2 regions of the Gottfriedia sp. NPDC057991 genome follow, and region 2 is predicted to be linked to the other one. Evidence: riboswitches for the same ligand, from Rfam matches in the RefSeq annotation. Region 2 holds a riboswitch; the other holds the start of a gene.

Region 1 (4,120 bases), on a different contig from region 2:
TTGTGCGCTAAAGATTCTGGTGATTCATGATAATGGCCATCTTCATCTGGTAAGCCAGCATTTGGATAACAAGATACAAATGTCTCAGATAGCTCTGACAATGAACGAACATGATCTCTCATAAACTCAGGTCCTGTTGCACAGTTTAAACCTACTGATATAGGCGAAATATGTTCAATGGCTAAATAAAAAGCATCAATTGTTTGACCTGCTAATGTTGTCCCCATTGGTTCAATTGTTCCGGAAATCATAACTGGTAATTTTTTATTTAGCTCGTTAAATGCATTACTAATTCCAATACAGGCAGCTTTAACATTTCTCATATCTTGACAAGTTTCAACTAATAAAACATCTACGCCACCATTTATTAATCCAGTTGCTTGTCGATTATATGCAGTAATTAATTCATCAAAAGTCACACCACCTGTAACACTGATTGCTTTTGTTGTTGGCCCCATAGCACCCGCTACATATACCTCTTTACCCGATGCCACAACTGCTTGTTTTGCAATCCTTGCTGCAATTTCATTTAGTTCAATATCTAAATGCTGTAAATTATAATCGGATAAAACAATATTAGTTGCTCCAAATGTGTTCGTTTCGATAATGTCAGACCCTGCATCTATATACTCCTCGTGAATTTCTTGTATAACATCTGGTCTTGTAACAACTAAATATTCATTACAACCATCGTATTCTTCTCCACCAAAGTCTTCTTCTGTTAAGTTTCTTTGCTGGATCATCGTTCCCATTGCTCCATCAAGAAGTAATATTTTTTCTTTTAATGCTATATCTAAAGTTTTCATAGTTGAATCTCCTCTTTATTGCTGCTTTTAGTAAATTGAATTAAGTCCTCTGTTATTTCATACTTCAAAAATGGAGTGATAAAATAAATCCCATTAAATTTATCCTTAACATAATCAATAAGCTCTTTTGCAATTTTTTTCCCTTCATCAACTGCTCTCTCAGGTTCAACAGATGAAATTCTATTTCTTACCTCTTCAGATAAAGTAATTCCTGGAACTTCATAATGGATAAAATCAGCATTTTTCTTACTAACTAGTGGCATAATTCCAATAAATATTGGCTGTTTAATATGACGTGTTGACTCATATAACTTATCAATCGTTTCAAAATCATAAATTGGCTGAGTTAAAAAATAATCTGCTCCCGCCTCAACCTTTTTCTCAAGCCTTTTAATTGCGGCATCAAACTTTCGAACATTCGGGTTAAAAGCTGCTGCGACAGAAAATCTCGTTCCATTTCCTAAACTTTTACCGGAATATAGCCTACCATCGTTCATTTCCTTAATCATTCGAATAAGTTCAAGTGATGCTACATCGTATACTGAAGTTGCACCTGGAAAATCTCCTACCCTTGCTGGATCACCGGTAATAGCAAGAACTTCATTTAATCCTAATGTAGATAGCCCCATTAAATGAGATTGAAGTCCAATCATATTACGATCTCTACAAGTTAAATGGGTCAAGACTGGTACATCCAATCTTTGAAGCAGTGATGCCATCGCAACATTCGAAATTCTAGGTGAAGCTAATGGATTATCTGCTAGCGTAATTGCATCAGCCCCTGCGCTATGTAATGCTTTCGCTCCTTCAAAAAACTTTCTCGTTTGTAGTGTTTTTGGCGGATCTAGCTCTGCAATGATCGTCGTTCTCTTTGTTGCCTTTTCTGGTAAAGTTTCATTCTTTTGTTCTTCTTGCTTAGGAATTGTAATTTTAATTGTTCTGTTTTTCACATCTTTTTTTGTAACCGGTTGTAAAGTATCAATCTTACTTCGTAAAGCAGCGATATGCGCTGGTGTTGTACCACAGCATCCACCGATTAGTCTTACACCTTGTTCAATAAATGGTTTTGCCATATCTTCAAAATATTCTGGATTCGATTTGTATACGTATTTTCCCTCATTGTATAGTGGTAATCCTGAATTCGGAAATGCCGATAAGTAACCATTCGTTGGTAATGAAACAGTATTTAATGACTCCAGCATATGAAGTGGTCCAAGATGACAATTGATTCCGACTACATCTGCACCTAAATCAATTAAATTAGGAAGAATTTTTTCAATATATTGGCCACTTTGCATGATGCCAATTTCTTGTAGTGTAACTTGTGCAATGATCGGTAAATCTGTTCTTCCTCTTAATAGATTTACAGCATCATATAATTCATTTTCATCATAAAATGTCTCAAGCATGATCCCATCTACGCCTTCTTCTAGTAACGCTGAAGCTTGCTCAAGTAGCATCATTTCTCGTTCTAAAGGTGTAGTAAAAGTAGAACCTACGTATTTCATTCCACCTATACCACCAATTACTAAAGCTCTTCCTTTTGATGCCGCTCTAGCATTTCTAACAGCCATTTGATTAATTTGCTTAACAAGCTTTTCCAAACCATATTGTCGCAGTTTTCCAGCATTAGCACCGTACGAATTTGTTTGAATTACTTCTGCGCCAGCATCTATATATTGTTCATGTATATGAATGATTCGATCACGCTCAGTAATATTAAGTTCTTCAAAACAGCTGTGAAGTCCGCCAGAATACAAAAGTGTTCCCATTGCGCCATCACCTAAAACAATTCCATCTTTTAACTTTTCCAATAAGCCCATTCAATCACTTCCCGTTTATATAAAATAAAAAACGCCATTCCCTCAAAAAAAATGAGAGAATGACGTTTAAGTACAGATCACGCCTTATCTCTCATGTTTTAAACATGCTGGATTTAGCACTTTTTAGCTTTCGCTAAAGTTGCCGGGTTTCAAAGGGCCAGTCCCTCCACCACTCTCGATAAGGATTATTTAGTTATATTCAATATAAAACAGTTTACTATATTTATATGATAAAGAAAAGACATTTATGGAAAGATTTCCAAAAATAAATTTATTTTGTTTACATAATAGTATTATTTAACTATTTTTATAGTGTGCTAGTGCTAATAGCGGATAAATTTCATTATAGCTATGGTAATGAATGTAAAACTGACCAGGTAATCCTAATCCGGTTGGATAAGTTAATGCTTTATTAGGCAATTCACTTTGGGTAGTTAAAAATTTAATCCCTTTTCTAATTACTTCATCCTCTTTATTACGAATCGATAGTAAAGTATCGACTGCCCACGCTGTTTGACTAGGCGTACTATATTTTAAAGGAACATATTTATTTTTAACAGGTGAAAGACCTGATTCTCCCCAACCTCCGTCTTCATTTTGAATACTAACTAACCATTTCTCAGCTTTTTTAATTGCCTCATGATTTTTAGGAATCCCTACAACTCTAAGACCAGTAATTGCTGCCCAAGTTCCATAAATATAACAAATTCCCCATCTACCATACCAACTACCATTTGATTTTTGGTTTTTTAAAAGCCAATTAACCGTCTTTTTCACAATCGGATCATCGTTTGAAATCGTCGTATAGTGTCCTATAAATTCTAATATACGTCCAGTTAAATCTGCAGTAGACGGATCGATGATTGCATCTTTTGCATTTTCAATTGGTAAAAATGTTAACCATTTATTCGTTACATTTTTTTCGAATGCTCCCCAACCACCATCGTCATTTTGAAGTCCAAGTAAAAAATGAACTCCCCTCAACCAACTTTCATGAATCGTGTTTTGATCCAAAGCACTTCTTGCAAGCGCCCTTAAAACTGCTCCTGTATCATCATTATCTGGGATAAAAGAATTTACATCAGAAAAGCCCCAACCACCAGGACTTAAATTTTTAGCATGAACCTTCCAGTCACCATTCATATTTTGTTGTTTCTTGATTAAGTAGTTGATCGATTTCGCAACAATCGGATCACTTATATGGTAACCAGCTTCTTGAATTGCATATGACAATAATGCAGTATCCCAAACTTTTGATGGCGAATTTTGAATATGAAGTCCCGCTTCTGTATCGGCTGCATATGAAAGAAGTCCTTGTAGCGCATTTTGAATGACAGATGAAGTAGCTTCATAACCTAAAGCCATTAAAGCATAAATCATATAAAATGTAGAACTGGCATAGCTGTAAAAAGTTCCATTTGTTTCAATACGATCTAGTATAAATCTTTCTGCCTTTTCATATCCTTTTTGGTGAAAATAGAGAGGATATGA
Region 2 (20,974 bases):
AAGAATTAACTTGCTTCGATGAAAGATTCCAATCATTCCGCAGGCTACATATTCAACTTGTTCGTCGCATGATTGGTATGAATACAAAGAGCTTAAAAGGAGTACCAGCAGAAGCATTAGAACGTGCTGTTCGATTTGAATTTTATCCTGAATTATGGCAAACGGTTTGTGACTTAACAGATTTAACGGGATCAAGCTATAATCCAAAGCCACTTTAATTAAATTGTTATGATAGGAAAAACAGATTCGAGTATTCGATTCTGTTTTTTTTTACTTAAAATGGAAAAATTGCATTATGGGTATGATAAGCCCATATGATTTTTTATTAGGGCGGGGTGATTACATGGAGAAAAATCTTCAAAAGCAATTAGACTTTGCTGCTTTTTTAAGTGTTATTTCCTACTTAGTTCTTGCGACTGTAAAAGTACTTGTTAGCTTTTATACAGATTCTAGTGCTCTTTTAGCTGATGGACTTAACAATGTGACTGATATTGGTGCGACTTTGGCTGTATTGATCGGAATAAGAATCGCAAGAAAACCGAGAGATTTAGACCATCCTTATGGGCATTCAAGAGCAGAGCAAATAGCTACTTTAATTGCGTCTTTTATTATGATGTCAGTCGGTTTACAGGTTATTATTGAAAATATTCGCTCACTTTTCGTTGGAGAATTTGAGACTCCGAATAGACTAGCAGCTGTAGTGGCATTTGCTTCTGGAATTTTTATGTTTGGTATTTACTTTTATAATAATAAAGTTGCTAAGAGAACGAAGAGTAAAGGGCTTGAGGCATCAGCAAAAGATAATTTTTCAGATGCATTAGTTAGCTTCGGAACGACGATTGGTGTTTTAGGTGCTTCGATTGGTTTTCCTATTATCGATCCGATCGCGGCCATTTTAGTAGGTGTCATTATTTGCAAAACAGCATGGGAGATTTTTTATGATGCTACCCTTCTATTAACGGATGGATTCGATCCAGAAGAAATGAATCTCTTTACTGAAACAGTTGATAAAGTACCAGGTGTACATAAAGTTGTAGATCTAAGAGCAAGAATGTACGGAAATACAACAATCGCAGATGTAGTCATTGAAGTAGACGGCGGAATAGATGTGAGTAAAAGTCACGGCATCACAGACCAAATCGAAATGATCTTAAGCGAACAACATGGAATTCAATATACACATATTCATGTAGAGCCATTAAGGTCAGGGAGAACAGGAAAGGATTAAGGCTTATAAAACAGGAAAGGGGATCGGAAAAGAATTTAAACTTTTTCGATCCCCTTTCTATTTAATTCATATCTTGCTTAATAAATACAATGAAAGAGATTAGTAAAGCTAATACTCCCCATATTGATAAATTCATTAAAGAGAAGTGCATGTTCAGTCCCTCAATGGAAGGAAGTTGACCAGCTAAGTAGTCAGTTAGGCCAAGGTTTACACTAAAGAAGTATTTTGCTCCTGACCATGATGTAGCTAGTCCGCTTAGGACGCTTCCTGTTATTAAAGCGGCTAGCATAATGCCCATTGCAGCGGGGGTTGTCCGAACTAATACCGATACCATAAATGAAAGAGTTCCAATTATAATACAGACAAACCAAGCAAGTCCAAATGCCATTATGATGTATTGCCATTGGGGAATTAGTTGAACGGAATCAGTTATTAGCTGGTTATTTTTGATGACAAATCCTGTTAACACAGGTACTGTCCAGCCTTTAAAGCTGAAAACAAATCCTGAAACGACATAAGCCAATACACCGTATAGAACGAGAAGAAAAGAGATTAATAAACAAATTGATATGTATTTACTAAGTAACACCTTCCATCTTTTGATGGGGCGGGTTAGTAGTATTTTTATTGTACCGTCGCTTCGCTCACCAGATATAATATCGATTGTGATGACCATGACCAATAAAGGTAGAAGTAGCCACCCAATACTTTGTTCAATTAATTTTCGTATAAATGTAGGAGCACCAGGCGTAGTAGGATTTATATCGTTATCCAAATAATATTGCTCTTGATCAATTTGAACTTTTAACCAACTTTTCCATTCTTCAGGTATTCCTGATGAGTTCAATCTATTTTGTTGGTCGACTATTTTTTGTTGAAGTGCTACTTTCCAATTATCAGTACCAAGTCTTTTAATTGTTTCTTCAGTTTGCTGCAGTTGAGCATAAACAAAAATAGGGATAAGCACTGCTAAAATGAAAAAGATAACAAGTATTCTTCTTTTCCTTACCATTTTTTCAATTTCGTTAAAGACGAGTCTAATTAGTTCAGCCACGAACTTCGCCTCCAGTCATTTCCATGAATAAATCTTCCAATGTTTCAGACATTGTTTTAACGCCATTCACTTGTACATCTTCTGCTACGAAATGTTGAATGACCTCATTAATTTTGAGAGGCGACATTCGGCATAGTATAAGTTCATCCTTTACTACGATATCTTGAATCGTAGAATCCTTTTTTAATAAATCTAGCGCTTTTTGTAATGGAGAAACTCGCCATTCAACTCTTTCAGCAGCTTCCTTTACTAATTCTTTAACTGTTGAAACTCTAACCATTTTCCCTTTATTTATAATTCCTACTCGATCACAAATCATTTCGATTTCACTTAATAAATGACTTGAAATAAATACACTTATATTTTGCTCTTTTACAAGCATATGAATAAATTCACGTAATTCTCGAATACCGGCTGGGTCTAATCCATTAGTTGGTTCATCTAAAATAAGAAGTTTTGGGCCTCCAAGTAATGCTTGAGCAATCCCCAATCTTTGCTTCATTCCGAGTGAATACGTTTTTACCTTTTCATGAATCCGTTCAGTTAATTTTACTAAATTTACGACTTCACTTATTTTTTTATCATCTTTAATTCCTAACATTCTCGCAAATTGATTTAGATTTTCCCATCCGGTTAAATATCCGTATAATTCGGGATTCTCTACAATACATCCGATTTGTCGCATCGCTTCTTTGAAATGCGTTTTAACTGGATAACCAGCGATTTCAATCGTTCCTTGTGTTGGTTTGATTAATCCGACTAGCATTCGAATAGTTGTTGTTTTTCCAGCTCCATTTGGACCTAGAAAGCCAAACACTTCACCTTCAAAAACTTCAAATGAAATTTTATCGACTAGTACTTTTCCTTTAATGCTTTTTGTAACACCTTCTAATTTAAGAACTTTATTCATTCGACTCACCTCGAAGCTGACTTCCTATTTTACTAGTTAAGCGATTTGCCATTTCAATATAACCGTCTTTGTTCGGATGAAAATGGTCAGTGTACAAATATTTCTTTTCTTCATTAAAAAATAAATCGAATGTAGGAATGACGTATGCATTATTAGTTTGAAGTACCGATAATTCGAGTAGATTATTCCATCTCGATACAAAGCTTGAAGATGCATCTAAGCCTTGAACATTATGAAATGGATTATAATAACCAAACGCATAAATAGATGCTGTAGAATTTTTTTGACGTATTAGTTTAAAAATTGATTGTAGATTATTTTTGAACGTTTTTTCATCTGGACGGTATGTCTTTAAAAATTGTTCGTTTAATTGATTAGCGCCAGGAAATAAATCATTACTTCCAATGGAAAGAACGATTATGTCAGCAGAGCCAATCGTTTCTTGAATATTTTTTTTCTTTAAATCGTTAAGTAAATTTGATGTTTTTGCGCCACTAACAGCTAAATTCGTGATCGTTGTTGGTTGTTTATACTCTTTTTGAAGAATGGATTTTAATCTTCCTACATAACCTGTTCCTTCATCATCACCGACACCACGCGTAAGTGAGTCACCCAATGCAACAATTCTCAGTTTATTGTTTTTATGAACACTGTCATTTTGCTTTTTTTTCAGTGCATTATTATTCACGATTAGTTTGTTTTTTTGAGGATTTAAAACTGTATAGGCACCTTTCACGAAGCCATATGATAATAAAAGGAAACATAGTAATGAAATGAACATGATAAACCGAACAAAATTATTGTATTTCAAATTTTACACCACCAAAAAAGGAAAAATTTTCATTATAAAATCATTATTACCATAATAAAATTAGATTTGCACGAAAAAACCTGTCCTCCAAAAAAAGAAGACAGGTAGATTAGTTTTATGAAGCACGTTTTAATTCTTTTACTTCTAATTTTCGTTCATTATTCAAGAAGTAATATGCCATTCCGACACCAACTGAACCACCAATAATATTTCCAATTGTAACTGGAATTAAATTATGCAATACATCACCAAACGTAAAGGCTACACTATGTGGCATAATATAGGATAATGTAAAGACAGCGATATTTGCGATACTGTGTTCATAACCAGAGAAGAAGAACGCAAATACTAATAAAAAGATCAGTAACATTTTTGCTAAATCATCTTTAAATCTAGTTGGTAAAAAACAAGCAAGACAGACAAGCCAGTTACATAAAACACCTTTAAAAAATAAGTGGAAGAATGAAGCGTGAATTTTATGGTCAACTACACCCGTTAAAAAATGATCGGCAGGAAAATCTTTTGCTAAACCTGTTAAATAGTAAATAATTGCAAAAATAAATGCTCCAATAATATTGCCTGAATAACATGCAATCCAGTTTTTTACTAAATCTAGTTTCGAAGTTTTTTTAGCTAAAGTTGAAAACGTAAAATACATCGTATTACTAGTAAATAACTCTCCACCACCATATATGATCATAACTAATGCTGTAGCGAAAACGAATGGATAAGCTATAGATGTAAATGGTGAACCTTGTAATCTAAATAATTCTGCTAATTTTAAACAAACAATGAGAATAAAGCTTATATAAATAGAAGCTAAAGCAGCGCGTGTTAAATATTTAACTAAGCTTTGGTCTAGTATTTTCTTTTTTTTAAGAGCTAAATCAATACAATATTGGATACTATCTCGTTCCAAGTGGTTTCACTCCCTATACGTCTTTGATTAAACACATACATAGTATACAAACAAAAAATGATGATAAGTTTGTGAAATTATGAACAAATTATGAAATTGATTAAGTTATATACTATTTATTATTTATACTTTACATTTTTAAATAATCATCTGAATACTGGTTGAAAATATAATATAATTTCATAGTAAACAGGTTTAGGTAAAAAAAGGAAGATTCAAATTGGATTTTGAAAACTTAATAAAAATATGGAGAGGTGATTTCGTTTGGAAAATGAATTTGAAGCAAAATTTGATGCATTACTAAAAAAATATACGGAATTGTTATTAGGAGATTGGTCAGAGGAAAAACAAGCAAAAGTGGAAAAATGGGTTATGTATACATACATATCAAAATCAATGCCCGCATTAGTAAAACATTGGAATGATACATATCCTCAAGCTAAAGAAGAAGTTGTTAATTTAATAAAAGAGATTAAAACGTTAAATGACCAGCATAGAGAAGCTATGGCTAACAAAAATAAGCAATAATATTTATCCATAATTTTCAAAGATGACGACATATATAAATTATGATAATATAATATTAAGTAAGGGCATACATTTTCCAATAAACAAAATTCGACAAATTATTAAATAATTGTTTTAACAAATTTCAATAGATGATACATTAGTAATATATATAGAGAAAAGTAAAGTTTAATTTTGGGGGTAGAGTAATGGAACAAGTTATGAAGAATGCTTTTTTATTTATGTCTAAAAATAAGTTTTTGACTAAAATGGCTAAAAAATATGGCCTAAGATTTGGTGCAGGACGTTTTGTTGCAGGCGAAACAATCGATTTAGCTACAAAAGTTATTAAGGATTTAAATAAAAAGAATTTAAAAGTAACAATTGATTATCTTGGAGAGTTCGTAGACACGGTTGAAGAAGCAAATGAAATGGCTGATCACTGCATCGAAGCGATTGAGGCGATTGGAAAAGAAAAATTAAATTCACAATGTTCTCTTAAAATGACTTCGATGGGTCTTGATATTTCTGACGAGTTAGTTTTATCAAATATGCGTCGTATTTTAGAGGCAGCTAAAAAGAGTGGTGTATTCGTTACAATCGATATGGAAGATTTCACTCGTTGTGAAAAAACAATTCGTATCTTTAAGCAATTAAGATCTGAGTACGATAATATCGGAACAGTTATCCAAGCTTATTTATATAGAACTGAAAACGATATTACAGATTTAAACAGTTTAAAACCAAACTTACGTTTAGTAAAAGGTGCTTATAAGGAGCCTGCTGAAGTAGCATTCCCAGAGAAAAAAGATGTGGATGAAAACTTCAAAAAAATCATTAAAATGCACTTATTAAACGGTAACTTTACTGCAATCGCTTCACATGATGAAGCAATGATTGAGTATACAAAACAATTAGTAAAAGAGCATAATATTCCAAACGATCAATTTGAGTTCCAAATGTTATACGGAATTCGCACAGAGCGTCAATTAGAGCTTGTTAAAGAAGGCTATAATATGCGAGTTTATGTTCCTTATGGTACTGACTGGTATGGATACTTCATGCGTCGTCTAGCAGAACGCCCTGCAAACGTTGCATTCGTATTAAAAGGAATGTTCAGTAAATAATTTTAAAATTAAAGAGGCTGACTAAAAAGGATTGAGTGAGGATCCTTTTTAGTCAGCCTTTTTCTCTTTATACAGGATTTTTTGTGATAAGTAGTTATTAGTAAAACAACATTATTCATATAATTGCTTAAATCAGTAAGGTCCTAGTTTTTTTATTAAATTTGAGTGAAAAAAGCTTACTGACCCATATTTTTTTTACCGTACTGCTGATTGTTACTTTGTCTACCTTTTTCTTCTCTTTGATCTCCATGACTTGCATTACCTTGAACACTTGCTGCACTAACTCCACCCTTTGATGGATTTCTTTCACGTTTCATATCTTATCACCTCCATTTCTTAGACTAACCTATTTAAATAAACTTATTAGTAAAAAATGGAGTGTGATAAAAAAAGGAGAGGGAGGAATTTAGATCATAAATAAAATTTTACTAATTTGAACTTTTTGTTTATTGCGAAAAATAAGAATTTATCATATAGTGGAAGAAGAGAGCTCATTGATAATGGATTGTTTTATCCAGAAAGTGAATGAGTATTCATTCAAGATATGAGGAGGAGAAATGCATATGATCCAAAAAATTAAAAAAGCCGCTGTACTCGGCTCTGGTGTGATGGGATCTGGTATCGCTGCACACTTGGCAAACATAGGTATTCCAACATTATTACTTGATATTGTCCCAAGAGAACTATCTGAGGAAGATGCTGCAAAAGGTCTTTCTACTGACTCCAAAGAATTTCGTAATCGATTTAGTCAAACGGCTATTCAGAAATTATTGAAACAAAAGCCAGCTCCTCTTGCGTCTAAGAAAAACTTAACGTTAATTCAAGCAGGTAACTTTGAAGATGACATGAGTCGTTTAAGCGAAGTTGATTGGATTATTGAAGTAGTTGTTGAAAATTTAGCAATTAAAAAACAAGTATTAGCAAAGGTAGATGCATACCGCAAACCAGGCTCAATCGTGAGCTCAAATACATCAGGTATTTCAATTGAAGCAATGTCTGAAGACTGTTCAGATGACTTCAAGAAACATTTCTTAGGCACTCACTTTTTTAACCCACCACGTTATTTAAAATTATTAGAAGTTATTCCTACTAAACATACATCTGAAGAAGTACTTACATTTATGAAAAGTTTTGGAGAAGACGTTTTAGGTAAAGGCGTTGTATTAGCAAAAGATACTCCAAACTTTATTGGAAACCGTATCGGAACTTATGGATTACTTGTAACTGTACAAGAAATGCTAAAAGGCGGATACAGTGTTGGAGAAGTTGATTCAATTACTGGACCAATGATTGGACGCCCTTCTAGTGCTACATTCCGTACTTTGGACGTAGTTGGTTTAGATACATTTATCCATGTTGCAAACAATGTGTATGAGCTAGTAGAAGGCGAAGAGAAAGAAGTATTTAAAGTTCCAGAATTTATGAAGGAAATGGCTAATCGTAATTGGCTTGGAAGTAAGTCTGGGCAAGGATTCTTTCTAAAGCAAGGTAAAGAAATCTTAGAATTAGATCCAAGCACATTTGAATATGGAGAAAGAAAAAGCCTAAAAACGGCTTCAACTGAAAGCATTAAACAAGTTAAAGGCTTAGCGAATAAGTTGAAAGCGCTTGTATACGCTGATGATCGAGCAGGTAACTTCTTATGGAGCATTATTAGCCCGGTATTAGTCTATTCAGCTGAATTGTCTGGTGAAATTTCTGATAACATCGTCGGAATTGACCAAGCAATGAAGTGGGGATTTGGCTGGGATTTAGGACCATTTGAAATTTGGGATGCAATTGGTGTATCCAAATCGGTCGTACGTATGGAAAGCGAAGGCTTAACTGTACCGAATTGGGTTAAGAATATGATCGATAGTGGTAACGAAACATTTTATAAGCAAGACAATGGAGTTACTAGCTTCTATCATAATGGCCAATATGAAGAGCAAGTAAGAAATGATAAAGAAGTTAAATTAAGAGTTTTAAAAGAACAAGGTCGAATGATTAAACAAAATTCAGGTGCGAGTTTAATTGACCTTGGTGATGGAGTTGCATGTTTAGAATTCCATACAAAGAGCAATGCGATTGGTATGGATATTACGCAAATGATTAACTTCGCAGTTGACGAAGTTTCAAAGAATTATAAAGGTTTAGTAATTGGTAACCAAGCTAAAAACTTCTGTGTTGGTGCTAATTTAGCAATGATTTTAATGGAAGCGCAAGATGACAACTATTTTGAAATTGAAATGGTTGTTAAAGGATTCCAGCAAGCAATGATGAAAATTAAGTACTCGGATAAACCGGTAGTTGTAGCTCCTTATGGTATGACATTAGGTGGTGGTGCTGAAATTTGTTTACCAGCTGCTAGTGTAGTTGCCTCTTCTGAAACTTATATGGGCTTAGTAGAAGTTGGAGTAGGCTTAATCCCAGGTGGGGGCGGTAGTAAAGAGCTTTACATTAAACAATTAAAACAGTTCCCAGAAGGTGTTGAGTTTGACCTACAAGGTCTTGCAAATCGAGTATTTGAAACAGTTGCAATGGCAAAAGTATCGACTTCTGCACAAGAAGCATTTGAAAATGGTTTCCTAAATCATGAAGATCGCAAAGTATTTAATGCAGATCATTTAATTTATGAAGCAAAACAACGAGTACTTGAGTTATATGAAGCTGGTTATAGCGCTCCAATTCGTGTAAAAGTACCAGTAGTTGGTGAGTCTGGTTATGCAACTTTATTAGCTGGTGCAAACTCAATGTACTATTCTGGCTATATTAGTGAACATGATTTAACAATTGCTAAGAAATTAGCGTATGTAATTGCAGGTGGAAAAGTACCATTCGGAACGTTAGTAGACGAAGAGTATTTATTAAATATTGAACGTGAAGCATTTTTAAATTTAATTTCTGAAATGAAATCTCAAGCACGTATGCAACACATGCTTGTAAAAGGAAAACCGTTACGTAATTAATCTAAAGATGGAGGGAAGAACATGAGAGAAGCTGTTATTGTAGCGGGTGCGAGAACACCTGTAGGTAAAGCGAAAAAGGGGTCACTAGCAACAGTTCGTCCAGATGATTTAGGGGCATTAGTTGTAAAAGAAACATTAAAGCGTGCTGGAAATTACGATGGTCCAATCGATGATATTATTTTTGGTTGCTCATCCCCAGAAGCCGAGCAAGGATTCAACATGGCACGTAATATAGGGGCACTAGCTGGATTACCGCATTCAGTTCCAGGAATTACAGTGAACCGTTATTGTTCTTCAGGTCTACAAAGTATTGCTTATGCAAGTGAACGAATTATGTTAGGTCATTCTGAAGCGATTATTGCGGGCGGAGCAGAATCAATGAGTTTACTTCCAATGGGAGGGCATGTTGCTCGTTTAAATAGTAGATTAGTAGAAAATGCACCAGAGTATTATATGGGTATGGGGCATACTGCTGAGCAAGTTGCCAATCGTTATGGCATTTCAAGAGAAGATCAAGATGCTTTTGCGGTACGTAGTCATAAGCGTGCAGCAGCAGCTATTAAAGAAGGACGTTTTGTAGACGAAATCGTTCCAGTTGATGTAATGCTACGTTCAGTTAACGTAAACAATAAATTAGAAGAAAAGAATTTTACTTTCTCTCAAGATGAGGGTGTACGTGAAGCTACATCTTCTGAAGTATTAGCTAAATTAAGACCAGCATTTAATGTGAGAGGTTCAGTAACGGCTGGAAACTCTTCACAAACGAGTGATGGGGCAGCAGCAGTCTTAGTGATGGATCGTGAAAAAGCGGAAGCTGAAGGGTTAAGTCCATTATTAAAATTCCGTTCTTTCGCAGTCGCTGGAGTAGCTCCTGAGGTTATGGGAATTGGACCAGTTGAAGCAATTCCAAAAGCTCTTAAATTAGCAGGATTAAGTTTATCTGACATTGGAATATTTGAATTAAATGAAGCCTTCGCTTCCCAATCAATTCAAATTATTCGTCACTTAGGTCTTGATGAAGACCGAGTAAATGTTAATGGTGGAGCAATTGCATTAGGGCACCCACTTGGCTGTACTGGTACTAAATTAACTTTATCTTTATTACATGAGATGAAGCGTCGTGGAGAGCAGTTCGGGATCGTAACAATGTGTGTAGGTGGCGGAATGGGAGCTGCCGGAGTATTTGAATTAGTTTAATAGATGTACGTAAATAGATTGTTAGAATCATGTCTTCATACAAGTAAATAGAAAATAGGAGGAATTTTTGATGGAAAAAACAATCGGTAACTTACTTAAAGGCGGAAGCTTTTTAACAACAGAAGTGACTTTTGATAAAGTTTTTACACCAGAGGATTTTACAGATGAGCATAAATTAATTGCAAAAACAACTGAAGATTTTGTAGTGAATGAAGTTTTACCTGAATTAGAATATTTAGAGCAACACGAATTCGACCGCACTGTAAGATTATTAAAACAAGCTGGCGAGCTAGGATTATTAGCTGCAGATGTTCCAGAAGAGTATGGCGGAATCGCATTAGATAAAATTAGCTCGGCATTAATTACAGAAAAAATTTCACGTGGTGGTGGATTCTCACTTTCTCAAGGAGCGCACGTAGGGATTGGCACACTTCCAATCGTATTATTTGGAAATCATGATCAAAAACAACGTTATTTACCAGGCTTAGCATCAGGTGAGAAATTTGCAGCTTATGCACTAACTGAGCCAGGTTCAGGTTCAGACGCATTAGGAGCAAAAACGGTTGCTAAATTAAATGCTGAAGGAACTCACTATGTTTTAAATGGTGAAAAACAATGGATTACAAACTCTGCATTTGCAGATGTATTTGTTGTCTATGCAAAAATTGATGGAGAGCATTTCTCAGCATTTATCGTTGAGAGAGATTATGAAGGTGTTTCGACTGGTCCAGAAGAAAAGAAAATGGGTATTAAATCATCTTCAACTCGTACATTGATTTTAGAAGATGTAAAAGTTCCAGTAGAAAACCTTTTAGGTGAAATTGGAAAAGGTCATGTTATTGCATTTAATATTTTAAATATTGGTCGTTATAAATTAGCTGTAGGTACAGTTGGTGGTTCAAAACGTGCTTTAGAATTATCTGCAACGTATGCTAACCAACGCCAACAATTCAAAACACCAATTGCTAAATTTAGTCTAATTCAAGAAAAATTAGCTAGTATGGCTACAAAAATTTATGCAAGTGAAAGTTCAGCATATCGTACTGTAGGACTTTTCGAAGATCGCTTTAGTCAATTAACTGAGGAGCAAGCAAAAGATCCAAAAGCAGTAGCTGCAGCTGTAGCAGAATATGCGATTGAATGTTCTTTAAATAAATTCTTCTGTTCAGAAGTGTTAGATTATGTAGCTGATGAAGGAGTGCAAATCCACGGTGGATATGGCTTCATGGCTGAATATGAAATTGAGCGTATTTACCGTGATTCTCGTATTAATCGAATTTTTGAAGGAACAAACGAAATTAATCGTTTAATTGTACCAAGCACTTACCTTCGAAAAGCAATGAGCGGAGAGCTTCCATTACTTCAACAAGCACAACAAATTCAAGAAGAGTTAATGATGCTAATGCCTGAAGAAGTTGGAGATACTCCTTTAGAGCAAGAAAAATATTTAGTTCGTAATGCGAAAAAAATCGCAATCATGATTGCTGGATTAGCAGTTCAAAAATTCGGTAAAGGATTAAGTACTGAACAAGAAATTCTAGTAAATATTGCTGATATCGTAAGCAATATTTACGCAATGGAATCGACAGTTCTACGTACTGAAAAAGCGATCAATAAAGTAGGTTTAGAAAAATCAAACCAAAAATTACTTTATACGCAAGTATTCTGCCAAGAAGCTTTTAATGAAATCGAAGCACATGCGAAAGAAACACTTGTTGCTGTTGAGTCTGGTGACACATTAAGAATGATGACTTCAGCACTTCGTAAGTTTACACGTCATACGCCAATTAATGTGATTGCGAAGAAGCGTGAAATTGCAGCTAATGTATTAGAAGAAGAGCGTTATACTGTTTAATAATAAAAAAACTGCCAATTTGCCAATTGGCAGTTTTTTTATTTAACATTTGTGAAGCAAATATCAAACGGCTTTTAGGAGCTCAATTTAGGCTAATAACTCCATAAATTTATTCTCTATTTCATTGGTTGTATGATTTTTGTATTTCCAGAAAACTTGAAGACAGTGTTTAAAGCGTTTTAAATTACCTTATTCATATGCTTTATTTGCTACATCTAGTAGTTCCTGTAGCCCTTCCTCAAATTCATTTTGTACACATTATAAGGCTTGGGCATAATGGGAATGCAAATACAGTTCTATTTCTCCTTGTCTCTTCGGTAGTAGGAAAATCAGTACGTAATAAAGAGCATGTCGTATAGCGAGCTATTGGGACAGGTAATTTCCAAAACTAAATTGCCATGAAGGCTTTTTGACTGTTTTTTCTTATTTAAGTATTGAAATATAGCTAATGAAGTAGAGGGCTTACTCTTATTAAGTACAGTTTATCGAAGTAGAAAGGATATTTTTCCCATAAGTTGTGCCATACTAGTAAATGGTGAGGAGAACTATTAAATAATCATTTTAAGTTCTTAAGAAATAACTTAATTTCCATTAAAATATTTAGGAGTTTTGTTCGGTAGTATCTATAAACACGAACATTTTACTAGTTTAAGAATGTTAATATTGGTATAATGGTTCTGACGACAATTTATTACAGAATTTTCGAACGGAACTATTTTAACTCGCATATTCCCTGTGATAAAATAGAATTTGGGAGGAGTTGCTAAAATGAGTATCATTTTTTATACATATCCAAAATGTGGAACTTGTCGAAAAGCCGCTTCTTGGCTTAAAGAACATAATATTCCGGTTGAAGCAATTGATATTACATTAAATCCACCTTCAAAGGAGTTACTTGCTGATCTTTATAAAGCAAGTGGAATTTCTATAAATAAATTATTTAATACAAGTGGCGTTAAATATCGTGAGCTTGGATTGAAGGATGTTATTCCAACGAAAACTGAGGACGAGCTATTAGAACTACTAAGTTCGGATGGTAAATTAATTAAAAGACCTCTACTTTTTAATGGAGATCAAGCGACAGTTGGTTTTAATGAGGAAGTATTTGAAAAGGTTTGGTTATAAAATAACTATATAATTTAAGGTAATTAATCTGAGGAGGATTTCACAATGTCAATTCCAAATGAACTACGTTATTCAGAAGAACATGAGTGGGTAAAAGTTGAAGGTAATAAATACTATATCGGTATTACTCATTTCGCTCAATCAGAGCTTGGAGATATCGTATTTGTTGAGCTACCAGAAGTAGGCGATGAACTTACTATTAATGAGCCATTCGGTAGCGTTGAGTCTGTAAAAACAGTTTCTGAACTATATGCTCCAATCAGTGGTAAAGTAATTGAAGTAAACTCTGATCTAGATGAAAATCCTGAATTCGTAAACGAATCTCCATACGAAAAAGCATGGATGGTAGTTGTTGAAGCAACAAATGCTTCTCAACTTGATGAGTTAATGACTGCTGGTCAATACGAAGAAATGATCAATCAAGATTAATTATCTAAAATTAAGCGTCCAATTTGGGCGCTTTTTTATTTTATGTGTATAATTAATGTAATAAAGCTTAACTTATTTACATAAAACATAATTTAAAGGGACATTTTCATTTAGGGAAAAAAAGGAAACAACTAAGGGGAAATCGAATATACTATATACAAAAGATTTTTAGTCAAAAGCTTTTGAGTCCTATACATTAGGTGATGCCCAGTGAATATTGAAGATCAAAGAAAAGTTATCATTGTCGAAGGTACTACTGATAAGAGGAAAATACAGACGATCATAAAGGAGCCTGTAGATATTATCTGTACAAATGGTACAGTTGGTACTTCAAAGCTAGATGAGCTTGCTGAAATGTTAGATTTAAGAGAAATCTATGTGTTAGTAGATGCAGATGAGGCCGGTGAAAAGCTTCGAAGACTCTTAAAAAGAGAATTTCCACAGGCAGAGCATCTGTACATTGATCGAAGTTATCGAGAAGTGGCAACAGCTCCGAGTCAACATTTAGCTAGTGTATTATTAGGGGCGGATATTTTAGTCTTTACAGATTATTTACGAACAAATTAAAGAGGAATTAAGATTATGCAGCAATGGACAAAGAATGATATATTACAAAGGATTCACTCCAAAGAGACAACAGTAATTTATATATATACCGCAATGTGTGGTACATGCCAAGTAGCATCTAAAATGCTAGAAGTTGTCAATGAGATTCTGCCAAATTTACCTATATGTAAGGTGAATATTAATGAAATAGTGGAGGAAGCTCAAAGCTGGAAGGTTGAAAGTGTACCTTGTTTACTTATTTTTGAAAATGGGGAAATGAAACAAAAAATTTACGCTTTTCAATCTGTACCATATTTACATGAATTGTTAAAAAAATATAATTTATATATTAAAAGATGAGTGCACAGACTGTTTGTTGCACTCTTTTTATATGGCTAAAAATATTTCCTGATTTTAGACATATTTCTCGGGAAATGAGTTGAATGTTGTAGAAATAAAATTAAAATATAGATTTTTATCAAAGTAAATGTCGAGCGAAATATAAAGAATACACCTCTTATCTATGAGAAAATAAGATTAAAGAAATCGGGAGAGGTGTTTATTATGGAAATCAAGGAGTGGATAGGACAAGCAAGAAACTTATTTATAAAAAAGGAATATTTACAAATCATTTTGCCAATCGAAGAAAGGATTGTAGAATTTAACTGTCTAAATGAAAAAGTATTTATAAAGTTAAGTAAAAAGGCTCCTTTTATCGAGGTAATTGATCGTTCGATTTCGCAACTTAGAGTTAACTTTTCAAAAGATGGATGGGAATATCTAAATTCAGGTTCGCAAAGGTTAGGACTTTTATTAAAACTGAATGATGCTTCTTTTGAAGGGAACTATCGATTATTACTACTAATGGAAACGATTTTTCAATATACGAGTGTTGAAAACGAAAAAAAACTTTTAGAAAATTGTTGACAACTAGTGTCTAACTTTGTAGAATTGGACTTACGTTAAAGAAATTACGTGAAACAACTTAATAGATCGTAAGATTAACTCTTATCGAGAGAGGTGGAGGGACTGTGCCCTGTGAAACCCAGCAACCGTCAATGATCGTCATTGAAATGGTGCTAATTCCTGCAAAGCATATGCTTTGAGAGATGAGAGAAAGGAATACTTTTTGTATGTTAAACCTTTCTGCTCATGTGAGTTGAAAGGTTTTTTTGTTTTATGCGACTAAAAAAGTACTTACTTACAAAAAATTGAAAGATAAGTTGTTAGAATGTTTTGAAAGGAGATCAAGTGTATGATTCAAATAAATAATGTAAGTAAAATATACAAAGGTAAAAAGGGCACAGTTACCGCAGTACAAAATGTTTCTTTAAATATTGAAGCAGGTGAAATTTTTGGCATGATCGGATATAGCGGCGCAGGGAAAAGTACGTTATTACGTATGCTAAATGGACTTGAGTCCCCTACATCAGGTGAAGTAATTATTAATGGTCAATCGATCTCTAAATGCTCATCTAGTCAATTAAGAAAAGCAAGACAAAAAATAGGAATGATTTTTCAGCATTTTAACTTATTGTGGTCAAGAACTGTGTTAGAAAATATACTTTTCCCTCTTGAAATTGCTAAAGTTTCAAAAAAGGAAAGCATTAATCGTGCGAAAGAATTAATTAAACTTGTAGGACTTGAAGGTAGAGAAAATGCTTATCCTTCTGAACTAAGTGGAGGTCAAAAGCAACGTGTCGGAATTGCAAGAGCACTTGCTAATAATCCAGATGTTCTTTTATGTGATGAAGCGACTTCGGCATTAGATCCAGAAACAACAGATTCAATATTAGCTTTATTGACAAATATTAATAAACAGCTTGGTATTACAATCATCCTGATTACCCATGAAATGCATGTAATTCAAAAGATTTGCCAACGAGTAGCTGTAATGGAAAACGGAAATGTAGTAGAAGAAGGCCATGTTGTTGATGTATTTACTCGCCCTAAACAACCAATTACAAAGAAATTTGTGACACAAATTAAAGGCAATGATGAAGGTGAAGTAATTTCTCAATGTGATGGGAAAGATAATACTTACAAGCTAACATTTAAAAATGGTCAAGCAGATCAGCCGCATATTTCTGAGGTAGTTAAGCACTTTGATATTGAGATTAACATTTTGCAAGGAAAAATTGTTCAAACCGCTGAAGGCTCTTATGGGACAATGAAGATTCAACTTGTTGGTGACATAAAAAACATCAAAGAAGCAATCGCTTATTTAGAATCAAAACAAGTTGAAGTGGAGGTAGCATAAGATGACACAACTTTTTCCGAATGTTGATTGGGATGCAATGCTTTTAGCTACTCAAGAAACATTATTCATGACAGTAATCGCTGCGCTTGCAACGTTCATTTTTGGACTAATAATAGGTTTATTCTTATTTTTAACTAGTAAAGATCAGCTTCTTGAAAATAAATTTTTTAATACAATCCTAGCAGCGTTTGTAAATATTTTTCGTTCAATACCGTTTATCATTTTAATTATTCTATTAATTCCATTTACGATCTTTATACTTGGCTCTATGCTTGGAGCAAAAGCAGCATTACCTGCATTAATTATCGGTGCTGCACCATTCTATGCAAGGATGGTCGAAATCGGATTACGTGAAATTGATAAAGGTGTAATCGAAGCTGCAAGAGCAATGGGAGCTAGTACTTTTACAATCATCGTAAAAGTATTAATACCAGAAGCTTTACCAGCAATTATTTCAGGTTTAACAGTTACTACAATCGCAATTGTTGGTTATACAGCAATGGCTGGTGTAGTAGGTGGCGGTGGACTTGGTAACTTAGCATTTATGGAAGGATACCAACGTTCTAATAACCAAGTAACTCTTGTTGCGACAGTTATTATTTTATTAATCGTATTTATTCTTCAATTTATTGGTGATTCAGTAACAACGAAAATAGATAAAAGAGCTTAATCATATAAGGGAGGAACTGACATTGAAATTCAAAAAAATCGCAAGTTTATTAGGAGCAGGTGTTTTAGCATTATCTTTAGCGGCATGTAATAAAGGTGGAGAAGATAAAAATAAAGAATTAGTGGTTGGTGCATCAAATGTACCTCACGCAGTTATTTTAGAACAAGCTAAACCAATCCTTAAAAAAGAAGGAATTAACTTAAAAATTGTTAAATTCCAAGATTATGTACTACCAAATAAAGCACTAGCTTCAAAAGAATTAGATGCAAACTATTTCCAACACATTCCATATTTAGAGTCTCAAATGAAAGAAAATGGTTATAAATTTGAAAACGCTGGTGGAATTCACATCGAGCCAATCGGAGTTTACTCTAAAAAATATAAGAGCTTAGACGATCTACCAAATGGAGCTAAAATTATCATGAGTAGCTCAGTAGCTGACCATGGTCGTATGTTAAGCTTATTACAACAAGAAGGTTTAATTAAACTTAAAGCTGGAATTGATCCAACTACTGCTCAAATTAAAGACATTGCTGAGAATCCAAAACACTTAAAATTCCAAGCTGACGTAGACGCTGGTATGCTTCCAAAAGTTTATCAAAACAATGAAGGGGATGCAGTACTAATTAACACAAACTACGCGATTGATGCTGGATTAAACCCAATGAAGGATGCTATCGCTTTAGAAGGTAAAGAATCTCCATATGTAAACATTATTGCTGTTCGTAAAGGCGATAAAGATAAAAAAGAAATTAAAGAGCTTGTAAAAGTATTACACTCAAAAGAAATTCAAGATTTCATCATTAAAAAATATAAAGGTGCTGTAGTACCTGTAAGTCAATAATAAAAAAAGAGAGGGTATCCCAAGTGAGTTTTTGTGGGAACCCTCTTTTTTATATAGGTAATAAAGATTCATTTGAAAAACGATTAACTGCAAATAAATTTTGAAAATCGCAAATAAAATTGGCAAAACTGCAATTAAAATTTGAGAATCGCAAATAAAATTAGCAAATTTGCAATTAAATCCCAAGGAATCGCAAATAAAATAAAAAATTATCTATACGAGTTAAGGTATTACGACCTTAAAATTGTACAATTGTAGAACTTTTAAATGGAGGATTAGTAAATGCGTTCAGTTTTCTTTCTATATCGAATAAAAAGTTGATAAAAACTGCTAATCATTTATAAAAAAGATCGATCATGAGCAACAAATGAACGAAAATACCTCCCACTACAAATTCAACTAGATAGTGATACAAAAGCCTATTAAAAAAAGGGATGCACATAAGTCATTTAATCTATCTTATGAAACAGCCCCTTTTTATTTTTAATTCTTCACAAGAATTTGATTTACAGGTGAGATTGGTGGTCGTTCAGCCATAACCTCAATAATATTTTTAGCTGCTATTTCTGACATAGCATCACGAGTTTCATATGTTGCATTACCGATATGAGGTGTTAATACAACATTTGTAAGTGATTTTAGCTCTTCTGTTATTTTTGGTTCGAATTCAAATACATCTAGAGCCGCTCCCGCAATAACGCCATCCTTTAATACATCTACTAATTCCTGTTCGTTCGCTAAAGGACCTCTCGCTGCATTGATAAAAAACGCAGTATCTTTCATCTTGTAAAACTCTTCTTTTCCAAATAAATGGTGTAGCTCAGGTTTGTAAGGAGAATGAAGGGTAATATAGTCAGAAGTCTGTAAAAGTTCTTCCATTGATACGTAAGTGGCATTTAAATCTTGTTCAAGTTCATTACTTAATCTTCTTGGTTGATGATAAATAATATTCATATTAAACGCCCTAGCTCGTTTAGCTACAGCTTGTCCGATATTTCCAAAACCAAAAATACCTAAAGTTTTTCCTGATACTTCTGTTCCTCTAAAGAATAATGGAGCCCACCCTTCAAAACCTTTTGTACGGCAAAGTTCGTCTCCTTCGACTATTCTTCTAGAAACTGCTAGGAGGATTCCAAAAGTTAACTCAGCAGTTGCGTCTGTAGAAACAAGTGGAGTGTTTGTAACATGAATTTCCTTGCTAGTTGCATAATCTACATCGATATTATTAAATCCTGCTCCGTAATTAGCAATAATTTTTACATTTTTAGCAGCATCAATTACTCTTTTTGTGATTGGAGTGGATAGTAAACTTAAAATTGCATCTACCCCACCAACAAGTTCACACAATTCATCTTCTGTAATTAATTGCTCATTTTCATAAACAATGACATGATGATCTTTTAATAATTGCTCAGCTTTTTCTGGGATTTTTCCAGCTACTAAGATATGTGCCAAATTAGAAACCTTCTTTCAATAATTTAATGAGTGAATGTTATCCTATTTATTATAAATGAAGTTATACGTTTTGTTTATTTTAGTATTTGGCAGTTTAAAGAATATATTTATTTTTAAAGTGTTTTCAGCAACCTAATTCACTTTTATTTATCAAAATAATGAAATGTATTTTATATTTCATTTTTTACAGAGTGTTGAAATATAAAACGGTCTATAAGGAAAACAATATTAAGTGGAGCATTATTGATGTTAAAATTCATATTTTGATGCTAAAATAATGATTTTAATTTACGAAAATTTGGAAGTTTATTGACAAGATGGTTTTTCACGCTGTTGAAATATAAAATGGTCAATAGGGAAAACGGACATTAAATGAACATTTATTTAATGATAAAATTATCATTTTTTGGCTGATTTATTAATGGTTTTAATTGTTAATATATTTGAGCAATTTCATGTTCCAATAATCACTAGTAATGATTTTTTTCAGAAGTTAAAAATATTATGAGCTAATTTTTAGAAAAACAAATTCAGTAGATTAGTTTAATTAATGTTCGATATTAATTGACCTACAAGCTGATTAATATACTACAGTAGGTTGCTCTAAGTAAAGGATATTTGATTAGGATTTATTGCAGGCTTTTTTTGATGAATAAGTTGATTGGAATGGAGGGATGCTCGACTCCTATGGGATATGCGGGAAGGCTGAGACCCCGCAGGCTTGCCGAGGCCGCTCAGGTCTCGCCCCATGGAAAGCGAGCATTCTGTAATGGAAATCAACATCACTCTACTCCTTTTACGAAAATTTGATAATTAATTGACTAGGTTGTTTTTCAACAGCGTAAAAAAAGCAGACACTAGTCTGCTTTTTTCATTGATATCTATGATTTAAACTTGCAGTAGGGGGAGTACGTTTTACTGAATAAAACTTATTTAAAGATTGATCTACATATACCCAGCCCTTCCAGCCTAAGTGAATTGTATCTTTTAGGAAATACTCATCGTATTCATGTGAAGAAAAATCAGCTACTTGGAATCCAGCATCTTCAATTTGTTTTTTTACTTTTTTGTAATAAACTTCTCTACCTT

The links. Region 2 has a riboswitch for S-adenosylmethionine ahead of ACFVR2_RS11855 (methionine ABC transporter ATP-binding protein). Riboswitches for the same ligand answer to the same signal wherever they lie in the genome.
Region 1: it holds a riboswitch for S-adenosylmethionine, as region 2 does, so the genes downstream of both, ACFVR2_RS22385 (bifunctional homocysteine S-methyltransferase/methylenetetrahydrofolate reductase) here and ACFVR2_RS11855 (methionine ABC transporter ATP-binding protein) in region 2, are expected to answer to the same signal.

Annotation. Positions count from the first base shown of each region.
Region 1 covers NZ_JBHVQN010000008.1:35,645-39,764, reverse strand. Annotated here, with positions in the region: gene metH (methionine synthase) at 1-806, opposite strand, end outside; gene ACFVR2_RS22385 (bifunctional homocysteine S-methyltransferase/methylenetetrahydrofolate reductase) at 803-2,629, opposite strand; SAM riboswitch class I at 2,711-2,814, opposite strand; gene shc (squalene--hopene cyclase) at 2,927-4,120, opposite strand, start outside.
Region 2 covers NZ_JBHVQN010000003.1:59,128-80,101, reverse strand. Annotated here, with positions in the region: gene ACFVR2_RS11940 (tryptophan 2,3-dioxygenase family protein) at 1-218, shown strand, start outside; gene ACFVR2_RS11935 (cation diffusion facilitator family transporter) at 344-1,228, shown strand; gene ACFVR2_RS11930 (ABC transporter permease) at 1,290-2,249, opposite strand; gene ACFVR2_RS11925 (ABC transporter ATP-binding protein) at 2,275-3,192, opposite strand; gene ACFVR2_RS11920 (GDSL-type esterase/lipase family protein) at 3,185-4,003, opposite strand; gene ACFVR2_RS11915 (formate/nitrite transporter family protein) at 4,119-4,922, opposite strand; gene ACFVR2_RS11910 (DUF2573 family protein) at 5,187-5,450, shown strand; gene ACFVR2_RS11905 (proline dehydrogenase family protein) at 5,639-6,556, shown strand; gene ACFVR2_RS11900 (YuzL family protein) at 6,733-6,873, opposite strand; gene ACFVR2_RS11895 (3-hydroxyacyl-CoA dehydrogenase/enoyl-CoA hydratase family protein) at 7,123-9,504, shown strand; gene ACFVR2_RS11890 (acetyl-CoA C-acetyltransferase) at 9,526-10,701, shown strand; gene ACFVR2_RS11885 (acyl-CoA dehydrogenase family protein) at 10,772-12,556, shown strand; gene ACFVR2_RS11880 (arsenate reductase family protein) at 13,325-13,681, shown strand; gene gcvH (glycine cleavage system protein GcvH) at 13,727-14,110, shown strand; gene ACFVR2_RS11870 (ribonuclease M5) at 14,327-14,677, shown strand; gene ACFVR2_RS11865 (thioredoxin family protein) at 14,693-15,016, shown strand; gene ACFVR2_RS11860 (hypothetical protein) at 15,221-15,583, shown strand; SAM riboswitch class I at 15,662-15,772, shown strand; gene ACFVR2_RS11855 (methionine ABC transporter ATP-binding protein) at 15,912-16,916, shown strand; gene ACFVR2_RS11850 (methionine ABC transporter permease) at 16,918-17,586, shown strand; gene metQ (methionine ABC transporter substrate-binding lipoprotein MetQ) at 17,609-18,430, shown strand; gene ACFVR2_RS11840 (2-hydroxyacid dehydrogenase family protein) at 18,914-19,885, opposite strand; gene dltD (D-alanyl-lipoteichoic acid biosynthesis protein DltD) at 20,757-20,974, opposite strand, start outside.